One region of the Pseudomonas rhizozeae genome, then DNA from elsewhere that is predicted to be linked to it. Evidence: predicted binding sites of a transcription regulator. Region 1 holds the regulator's gene; each other region holds the start of a gene.
The links. Region 1 encodes FliA, which starts transcription of late flagellar genes. Its sites were predicted from a motif close to CTAAAGTTTNNNNNNNNNNNGCCGNTAA; they were not measured.
Positions count from the first base shown of each region.

Region 2: a site for FliA is predicted at 1,284-1,311, ahead of RG836_RS24190 (flagellar protein MotY). Genes of this name have one in related genera too.
Region 3: a site for FliA is predicted at 1,167-1,194, ahead of RG836_RS16780 (methyl-accepting chemotaxis protein). Genes of this name have one in related genera too.

Region 1 is NZ_JAVLSB010000020.1:80,326-83,599, reverse strand. Features, by position in the region: gene flhF (flagellar biosynthesis protein FlhF) at 1-352, shown strand, start outside; gene fleN (flagellar synthesis regulator FleN) at 470-1,300, shown strand; gene fliA (RNA polymerase sigma factor FliA) at 1,297-2,037, shown strand; gene RG836_RS04260 (chemotaxis response regulator CheY) at 2,204-2,575, shown strand; gene RG836_RS04255 (protein phosphatase CheZ) at 2,605-3,274, shown strand, end outside.
Region 2 is NZ_JAVLSB010000069.1:132,981-136,254, forward strand. Features, by position in the region: gene rnt (ribonuclease T) at 1-174, opposite strand, end outside; gene pyrC (dihydroorotase) at 171-1,217, opposite strand; gene RG836_RS24190 (flagellar protein MotY) at 1,375-2,295, shown strand; gene RG836_RS24195 (argininosuccinate synthase) at 2,425-3,274, shown strand, end outside.
Region 3 is NZ_JAVLSB010000047.1:257,421-260,694, reverse strand. Features, by position in the region: gene RG836_RS16780 (methyl-accepting chemotaxis protein) at 1-1,102, opposite strand, end outside; tRNA gene RG836_RS16775 (tRNA-Pro) at 1,261-1,337, opposite strand; tRNA gene RG836_RS16770 (tRNA-Lys) at 1,433-1,508, opposite strand; tRNA gene RG836_RS16765 (tRNA-Pro) at 1,514-1,590, opposite strand; tRNA gene RG836_RS16760 (tRNA-Asn) at 1,600-1,675, opposite strand; gene clpB (ATP-dependent chaperone ClpB) at 1,969-3,274, opposite strand, start outside.

The DNA.
Region 1 (3,274 bases):
AGGCCGCGGGATCAGATCGAAGAATTACCTGGTTTTGGCCACCACCAGCCAGAAACAAGTGCTGACTGCCGCTTATCACAGTTACAAGCGCTGCGGGCTGGCCGGGTGCATCCTGACTAAACTGGATGAGACGGCGAGCCTGGGCGAAGTGTTGAGCCTGGCCATTACTCACGAATTACCGGTGGCCTACCTGACCGACGGCCCGCGGATCCCGGACGATCTGCACTTGCCGCGCCGGCACCAGTTGGTCAGCCGCGCGGTGAGTGTGCAAATGCAGGAAGAACCCAGCGAGGAAGCCATGGCTGACATGTTCGCTGATATCTACCACAGCCCGACCAAGCAGGTCGGCTGAGGTATTCATGAACACTTTTTGTACCTACATCGATGGTCTGCCATGCATTGTTCCATTGGTGAACGCGCAGCCAGTAATGTGGCCTCCGTCTAAGTAAGACAAGGTAAAGAAAAAAACATGGGCAGCATGCATCCCGTACAGGTGATCGCGGTGACCGGCGGCAAAGGTGGCGTCGGGAAGACTAACGTGTCAGTGAACTTGTCCCTGGCTCTAGCTGAACTTGGCCGTCGTGTCATGCTGCTGGACGCCGACCTGGGGCTGGCGAACGTCGACGTTCTGTTGGGGCTCACCCCCAAGCGGACGCTGGCGGACGTTATCGAAGGGCGCTGCGAGCTGCGTGACGTCTTGCTTCAAGGCCCCGGCGGGATTCGTATCGTGCCGGCCGCGTCCGGCACCCAGAGCATGGTGCACCTGAGCCCGGCGCAGCATGCCGGTCTGATCCAGGCGTTCAGCGACATCGGCGACAACCTTGATGTACTGGTGATCGACACCGCTGCAGGTATTGGTGACTCGGTAGTCAGTTTTGTCCGCGCGGCCCAGGAAGTGTTGCTGGTGGTGTGCGACGAACCGACCTCGATCACCGACGCCTACGCCCTGATCAAGTTGCTCAACCGCGATTACGGCATGAACCGCTTCCGCGTCCTGGCCAACATGGCCCAGAGCCCGCAAGAAGGCCGCAACCTGTTCGCCAAGTTAACCAAAGTCACCGACCGCTTCCTCGACGTCGCCCTGCAATACGTCGGCGCCGTGCCGTATGACGAAAGTGTGCGCAAGGCCGTGCAGAAACAGCGCGCGGTGTATGAAGCCTTTCCGCGTTCCAAATGCGCCTTGGCCTTCAAGGCCATTGCGCAAAAGGTCGACACCTGGCCATTGCCTGCCAACCCGCGTGGGCACCTGGAGTTTTTCGTTGAACGCCTCGTGCAACAGACGGCAGGACCCGTGCTATGACAGCCAGCGGCTACAACCTTTACAAGAAGTCGGCCCGTGATGCGCAGTACGAGTTGATCGAGCGTTACGCGCCCCTGGTCAAACGCATTGCCTACCACTTGCTGGCGCGTCTGCCGGCCAGTGTTCAGGTCGAAGACTTGATCCAGGCCGGCATGATCGGCCTGCTCGAAGTGTCGACCAAATATGACGCCAGTAAAGGCGCCAGTTTTGAAACCTACGCGGGCATTCGAATCCGCGGGGCCATGCTGGACGAGGTCCGCAAAGGGGACTGGGCGCCACGCTCGGTGCACCGCAATACCCGAATGGTCAGCGACGCGATTCGCTCAATTGAAGCTAAAACCGGTCGTGACGCTAAAGATCACGAAGTTGCGGCCGAACTCCAATTGAGTCTCGACGATTATTACGGGATTTTAAATGACACCTTGGGCAGTCGCCTGTTCAGTTTCGACGACCTCTTGCAGGACGGCGAACACGAAGGGCTGCACGAGGATGGCGCGAGTGCTCATCTCGAGCCGTCACGCGATCTGGAGGATGAACGCTTCCAGGCGGCGCTGGCGGATGCGATTGCCAATTTGCCGGAGCGTGAGCGACTGGTGTTGGCGCTGTACTACGACGAAGAGCTGAACCTCAAGGAAATCGGTGAGGTCCTGGGGGTCAGCGAATCGCGGGTCAGCCAGTTACATAGCCAGTGCGCGGCCCGTTTGCGGGGGCGTTTGGGGGAGTGGCGAGCGCGCTGAAGGCAGTGTGGGGACACTGCGAACGAGGCTGGCGGGTGCAAAAACCTGCCGGTCGCGATCTGTTGTGCTCCACGCAGCCATTGAGTGCTTTGCCAGATTGAATGAAATGGCGTGTCCAGGTGCTGGGCGCGTTTAAGTCTGCTTGGAGGTCGAATTGGACAAGAACATGAAAATCCTCATCGTTGATGACTTCTCAACGATGCGGCGGATCATAAAAAACCTGTTGCGTGACCTTGGGTTCACCAACACGGTCGAGGCTGACGATGGCACCACCGCCATTCCGGTCCTCAACAGCGGCAGCATCGACTTTCTGGTGACGGACTGGAACATGCCTGGCATGACCGGTATCGAACTGCTGCGCCACGTGCGCGCCGATGAAAAACTCAAAAGTCTCCCCGTGCTGATGGTGACCGCTGAAGCCAAGCGCGAACAGATCATCGAAGCAGCCCAGGCCGGCGTTAACGGCTATGTGGTCAAGCCTTTCACCGCCCAGGCGCTGAAAGACAAGATCGAGAAGATCTTCGAACGCATCGGTTGATCGCCACGCCACTGCGCCACGGGGGAGCTATGGAGCACAAAGAATCTTCACTGGGCGATTTTGAATCGACCCTGAAAAAACACGCGGTCGAACTGGTCGCCAGCCTTGAAAAAGGCAAGTTCGGCGACGCCGTGCAACTGATCCATGAGCTCAACCAGACCCGTGACCGCGGCCTGTATCAGGAAGTGGGCAAGCTCACCCGTGAGCTGCACAGTGCGATCGTCAATTTTCAGATTGACCCGCACATGCCGCAAGCCGAGGAAGTCTCGCAGATCACCGACGCTACCGAGCGCCTGGGCTATGTGGTCAAGCTGACCGAAGCGGCGGCGAATCGCACCATGGACCTGGTGGAAACCGCGACCCCGCTGGTCAATGCTCTGAGCACCGATGCCCAGGCCTTGAGCACCGATTGGGGCCGATTCATGCGCCGCGAAGTCGGCGCCGAAGAGTTCCGCGAGCTGGCTCGTCGCGTCGACGGTTTCCTGACGCGCAGCGCCGAGGACAACCGTGCTGTTTCCAGCAACCTCAACGACATTCTGCTGGCCCAGGATTACCAGGACCTCACCGGCCAGGTGATCAAGCGCGTGACCCAATTGGTCACCGAAGTGGAAAGCAATTTGCTCAAGCTGGTGTTGATGGCCAGCCAGGTTGATCGCTTCGCCGGGATCGAACACGACCGCGATGCGATGCTGGCTGAAA
Region 2 (3,274 bases), on a different contig from region 1:
GCCGATGGTGGTGGCAGCGATTTCCAGCAAGGCGTCAGTGGCCGAGTTGAAACCACCGGTTTCAACGTCGACGACAACCGGCAAGTAGCCACGAAAACGCGCGGCCATCGGGTGGCGCGAACCACCTCCGCCGCCTTGGCCATCCTGTTCGTCGTCGAAATGGTCTTCACTCACGCGTGTTCCTCCAGCAGGCGCCAGCGCAGTTTTTCACCGGCGCGCAGCGGGATGACAGTCAGCTCGCCGAAGGGCAGGCTGGCGGGGGCGGTCCATTCTTCACGAACCAGGGTAATGCGATCGGTGTTCACCGGCAGGCCATAGAAGCGCGGGCCGTTGAGGCTGGCGAAGGCTTCGAGTTTGTCCAGCGCGTTGCGTTGTTCAAACGCTTCGGCGTACAGCTCGATCGCCGCGTAAGCGGTGTAGCAACCGGCGCAGCCGCAAGCGGCCTCTTTGGCGTGCTGGGCGTGAGGCGCCGAGTCGGTGCCGAGGAAGAACTTCGCGCTACCGCTGGTGGCGGCGTCGAGCAGGGCTTCCTGGTGCGTGTTGCGCTTGAGGATCGGCAGGCAATAGAAGTGCGGCCGAATCCCACCCACCAGCATGTGGTTGCGGTTGTACAGCAAGTGATGCGCGGTGATGGTTGCGCCGACGTTGGCCGAAGCCTCGTTGACGAACTGCACGGCGTCACCGGTGGTGATGTGTTCGAACACCACCTTCAAGGTCGGGAAACGCTCGACCACGCGGCGCATGTGTTCGTCGATGAAGATTTTCTCGCGGTCGAACACGTCGACATCGCCACGGGTGACTTCACCGTGGATCAACAGGGGCATGCCGACTTCGGCCATGGTCTCCAGCGCCGGGAAAATCTTGTCGATGCTGGTGACGCCCGAATCCGAGTTGGTGGTCGCGCCGGCCGGGTACAGCTTGGCGGCGTGGACGAAACCGCTGGCCTTGGCTTCGCGAATTTCTTCGGGCTGGGTGCGGTCGGTGAGGTACAGGACCATCAGCGGTTCGAAGCGGCTGCCGGCGGGGCGGGCGGCGAGAATGCGCTGGCGATAGCCGTCGGCTTCGGCGGCGTTCCGCACCGGTGGTACCAGGTTCGGCATGATGATGGCGCGACCAAAGGTGCGCGCGACATCGGCCACGGTATTGGGCAACACGGCACCATCGCGAAGATGAATATGCCAGTCGTCGGGACGCAGCAGGGTCAGGCGGTCGGACATGAGGGGATTCCAGGCGGGTCAAACTGAGGGGAATGCTACCGGAAAAGACTCTCTCAGGCACTCGCTATCAAGTTTTGTAGGAAGCAACCGATATCCAATAGGTATGCCGTAAACATCTGTATCGGTCTTTTTGTTGTAGAAGCCAGTGGAGCCTCCCGTGCGCCAGCGTTATTTAGCCTTGCTCAGTGTGTTTGCCAGCCTTCCCGCGATGGCGCTCACTTTCCAGACCCGTCTGGAGAGCATCGAGTGGACGGTCGAAGGGGACAAATTTGAATGCCGGTTGACGCAGCCGATCACTGATTTCGGTACCGGAGAGTTCGTGCGCCGCGCCGGCGAGCAGGCGACATTCCGGCTCAAGGCCTACAACCCGATGATGGGCGGCGGTTCGGCCACGCTGTTGGCCGCCGCCGCGCCTTGGCAACCGGGCCGCGGCGACATCAACCTCGGCTCGGTACGGCTCGGCAGCGGCGACGTATTGTTCAACAGCTCTCAAGTACAGGCCGGGCGCCTGATCAGCGGCTTGATGGATGGGCGCAGCCCGGTGCTGCGGCGCAGCACCGAGGACGGTCGCGTGTCGGAAGTGCGGTTGTTGCCGGTACGCTTCAGCAAGGCCTACAACGATTATCAGGGTTGCGTCGCCAAGCTGCTGCCGAAGAATTTCGAGCAGATCAGGCAGTCCGAAATCGGCTTCCCCGGCGAAGGCATCGAGCTCGACTCGCAAGCCAGGGCCAAGCTGCAAGTGATGCTGGACTTCATGAAGGCCGATCCGACGGTCAATCACATCGAACTCGATGGCCACTCCGACAACAGCGGCAATCGCCTGACCAACCGTGAGCTGTCGCGTCGACGTGCGTTGGCGGTGGTGGATTTCTTCAAGGCCAACGGCGTCCAGGAGTCGCAGATTACCGTGCGTTTTCACGGTGAGCGTTATCCATTGGTGCCAAACTCCAATGCCGCCAACCGGGCGAAGAATCGTCGGGTCGCGGTGCGCCTGGAGCGAGGTGCGCCGGTCGAGAAGGTCGCCCCGCAAACCACCCCGCCAGCCACTACGGCATCCAACCCGGCGGCGACGTCCTGACCGCACGGTCATCGTCGCGCGCTCGACAGATTCTGTCGCTTCGTCGTCATAAGCTGTCGCGCCTCTGTAAATTAGTGCGCATGACCGGTAGACTTCACGGCTTTCCGTAGAACCCCGTGGAGTGATGGCATGGCGGACGTAAACAAGGTCGTTCTGGCGTATTCCGGCGGCCTGGACACTTCGGTGATCCTCAAGTGGCTGCAGGATACTTACAACTGTGAAGTGGTGACCTTTACCGCTGACCTGGGTCAGGGCGAAGAGGTTGAACCTGCACGCGCCAAGGCACAGGCCATGGGCGTCAAAGAAATCTACATCGACGACCTGCGCGAAGAATTCGTGCGCGATTTCGTGTTCCCGATGTTCCGCGCCAACACCGTTTACGAAGGCGAGTACCTGCTGGGTACTTCCATCGCCCGTCCGTTGATCGCCAAGCGCCTGATCGAAATCGCCAACGAAACCGGGGCTGACGCCATTTCCCACGGCGCCACCGGTAAAGGCAACGACCAGGTGCGTTTCGAACTCGGCGCCTACGCCCTCAAGCCCGGCGTGAAAGTGATCGCCCCTTGGCGCGAGTGGGACCTGCTGTCCCGCGAGAAGCTGATGGACTACGCCGAGAAGCACGCGATCCCGATCGAACGCCACGGCAAGAAAAAATCCCCGTACTCGATGGACGCCAACCTCCTGCACATCTCCTATGAGGGCGGCGTGCTGGAAGACACCTGGACCGAGCACGAAGAAGACATGTGGCGCTGGACCGTCTCCCCGGAGAACGCTCCTGATAAACCGCAATACCTGGAACTGACCTACCGCAACGGCGACATCGTCGCGCTTGACGGCGTCGAAATGACCCCGGCCACGGTGCTGGCGACCCTGAACCGGATCGGCGGCGAACACGGTATCGGCCGTCTCGACATCGTCGAGAACCGCTATGTCGGCATGAAGTCCCGTGGTTGCTATGAAACCCCGGGCGGCACCATCA
Region 3 (3,274 bases), on a different contig from region 1:
ATTGATTGGCCAGGGATTGCACCAGTTCGCCGGTGTGCTGCACGTCGCTGGCCAGGGCGCTGATGGCATGGGCCGTTTCGCTGACGCGCTCTTGGCCCAGGTGCGCCGACTCGCTCGACTGACGGGTAGCGTCCGACGTGGACACCGCGTTGCGTGCGACTTCTTCGACTGCCGTGGTCATCTCGTTCACCGCGGTGGCCGCTTGTTCGATTTCGTTGTTTTGTTGCTGCAGACCTTGGGTGCTGTCGAGGGTGACCGCGTTCAGCTCATCGGCCGCGGCGGCCAGCTGCGTGGCCGAGCCGCTGATCCCTTGCAGGGTTTCCCGCAGGTTCTGCTGCATGGTGGCCAAGGCCTTGAGCAAACGACTGACTTCGTCATTGCCGTGGGTGGCGATCGGCCGGGTCAGGTCGCCGCTGGCCACGTGTTCGGCAGCGGTCACAGCCTCGCTCAACGGGCGCACGATGCTGCGGGTCAGCAACATCGCCAGGCCGACGGTAGCCAATGCGGCGAGGGCGATGAACAGGCTGACGATCATCCGCGAGGTGTCGTAATGCGCCTGGGAGTTCTGGCTTTCGATGGCGACTTGCTTGGAGAACATCTCGGCCAGATCGCTGAGTTGCTTGCCGGAGCCGTCGACCACGGTCTTCATGTCCACCAGCAGCAATTTGGTCAGCTCATCGCGGCGACCCTGCTCGGCCAAGGTAAAGGACTGGGCAATGCCCGCGCGATAGGTAGTGAAAGTGGTCTTGAACTGGTCATACAACGCCTGGCCTTCCGGCGTGGTGACGAGGCGGTCGTAAGCGCTGATCTTCTCGCTCAGCTCCTTGTCGCGGGTGTCCATTTGGCTGCGGTAGGTGGGGATGTTCTTCGGATCCTGATCCAGCGCCATGCGCAGGGAAATCGTGCGGATGCGCAGCATGATCTCGCGGATCTCGTCACCGCCGCGAATACTCGGCAGCCATTGATTTTCCACGGCCACTTCGCTGTCGCGAATGCTCGACATCTGCCCCAGGGCAAACACCCCGAGCAACGCAACCAGAACCGCGATCAAGGCAAACCCCAGGGCTGCACGGGGGGCAATATTCAACTGACGGAGCAACATGACGGGCGCCTTATTCTTGTGGGCAGAAATGAGGGGCGTCGTTGGGCAGTCCCCTGTTTGCGGGTTATCGGCGAGTTGTATGACGACTTGAATGAAGAATGCGGGGTTTTGTCGGACAAAAAAAATCCCCGCATCTTTCGATACGAGGATTTTCAATATGGTCGGGGTAAGGGGATTCGAACTCCTGACATCCTGCTCCCAAAGCAGGCGCGCTACCGGACTGCGCTATACCCCGGTAAAAAAAAGGCACCTTTGAAAGGCGCCTTCTGCGAACAGAGCTTTTGGCGTCTGATCTTAAGATTCGATTCCAGCGTTAACTGGTTTCAAAAATGGTGGGTCGTGTGGGATTCGAACCTACGACCAATTGGTTAAAAGCCAACTGCTCTACCAACTGAGCTAACGACCCAAAAATGGTCGGGGTAAGGGGATTCGAACTCCTGACATCCTGCTCCCAAAGCAGGCGCGCTACCGGACTGCGCTATACCCCGGTTTGAAATTGGCTCCGTGACCAGGACTCGAACCTGGGACCCAATGATTAACAGTCATTTGCTCTACCGACTGAGCTATCACGGAATTATTTCAAGTGCTGCATTACAACTTACTGCGTTCTCTACACCCGTTCGCATCGCTGCGTTCGTGTGTCTGAGGCGCGCTATTCTACAATCTCAAGCGCCTCTGTCAACCCCTTAAATTGCTTTCAAGACAATGATTTGCAACTTATTTCAGATTCCAGCTTGGGGAGCTGAAACCCTTGAGGTGACGTACTGCGGGGCGCACTTTACAAGCCTTTTCCTTTGAGTTCAACGCTCTAGGAGAAAAAAGAGGCCACGTAACGCGAGGCCTCTTCATCTGCGCCGCCTAATGGCTTAGCTGAAAACGATTTCGTCGTTTTCTACCGTGCCTTTGGCGGTCTCGCCGGGCATGAAGCGACCCGACAGAATCAACTGCGCCAGCGGGTTCTCGATCCAGCGCTGAATCGCCCGCTTCAGCGGTCGTGCGCCGTAGACCGGGTCGTAGCCCACTGCAATCAGCTTGTCCATGGCCTCGTCGCTCAGCTCGAGCTTCAACTCGCGCTCGGTCAAGCGGCCGCGCAAGCGTCCCAGTTGAATCTCGGTGATGCCGGCAATCTGATCCCGCGCCAGCGGTTCGAAGATCACCACTTCGTCGACCCGGTTGATGAATTCCGGGCGGAAGTGCGTGGAAATCGCATCCATCACCGCCGCACGCTGGGCTTCACGGTCGCCGACCAGTTCCTGGATCTGCGCCGAACCGAGGTTGGAGGTCATGACGATCACCGTGTTCTTGAAGTCCACCGTGCGCCCATGACTGTCCGTCAAACGGCCATCTTCCAACACTTGCAGCAAAATGTTGAACACGTCCGGGTGGGCCTTCTCGACCTCGTCCAGGAGGATCACCGAATACGGCTTGCGACGCACGGCTTCGGTCAGGTAACCGCCCTCCTCGTAGCCCACGTAGCCCGGTGGTGCACCGATCAGCCGAGCCACGGAGTGTTTCTCCATGAACTCCGACATGTCGATCCGCACCATGGCCTCTTCGGTGTCGAACAGGAACTCGGCCAAGGCCTTGCACAGCTCGGTTTTACCCACGCCGGTCGGGCCGAGGAACATGAACGAGCCGCTCGGGCGATTCGGGTCGGACAACCCGGCACGGGAACGTCGCACTGCGTTGGCAACCGCCACCACAGCCTCGTCCTGGCCGATCACCCGTTGGTGCAACAGGCTCTCCATTTTCAGCAGCTTGTCGCGCTCGCCTTCGAGCATCTTCGAGACTGGAATCCCGGTCCACTTCGACACCACTTCAGCGATTTCTTCCTCAGTGACCTTGCTGCGCAGCAACTGGTTTTCGCTCTTGCCGTGCTGGTCGACCATTTGCAGGCTGCGCTCCAGGTCCGGGATCACCCCGTACTGCAACTCGGCCATGCGGTTCAGATCGCCTTTGCGGCGCGCGGCTTCCAGCTCCTGGCGGGATTGTTCGATCTTCTGCTGGATCTGCGCCGAGCCTTGGACTTCGGCTTTTTCCGAGTTCCAGATTTCTTCAAGGTCGGAATACTCGCGCTCGTGGCGAACGATTTCTTCCTGGAGTTTTTCCAGGCGCTTCTTCGCTGCATTGTCGCTTTCTTTCTTCAAGGCCTGGGATTCGACCTTCAACTGA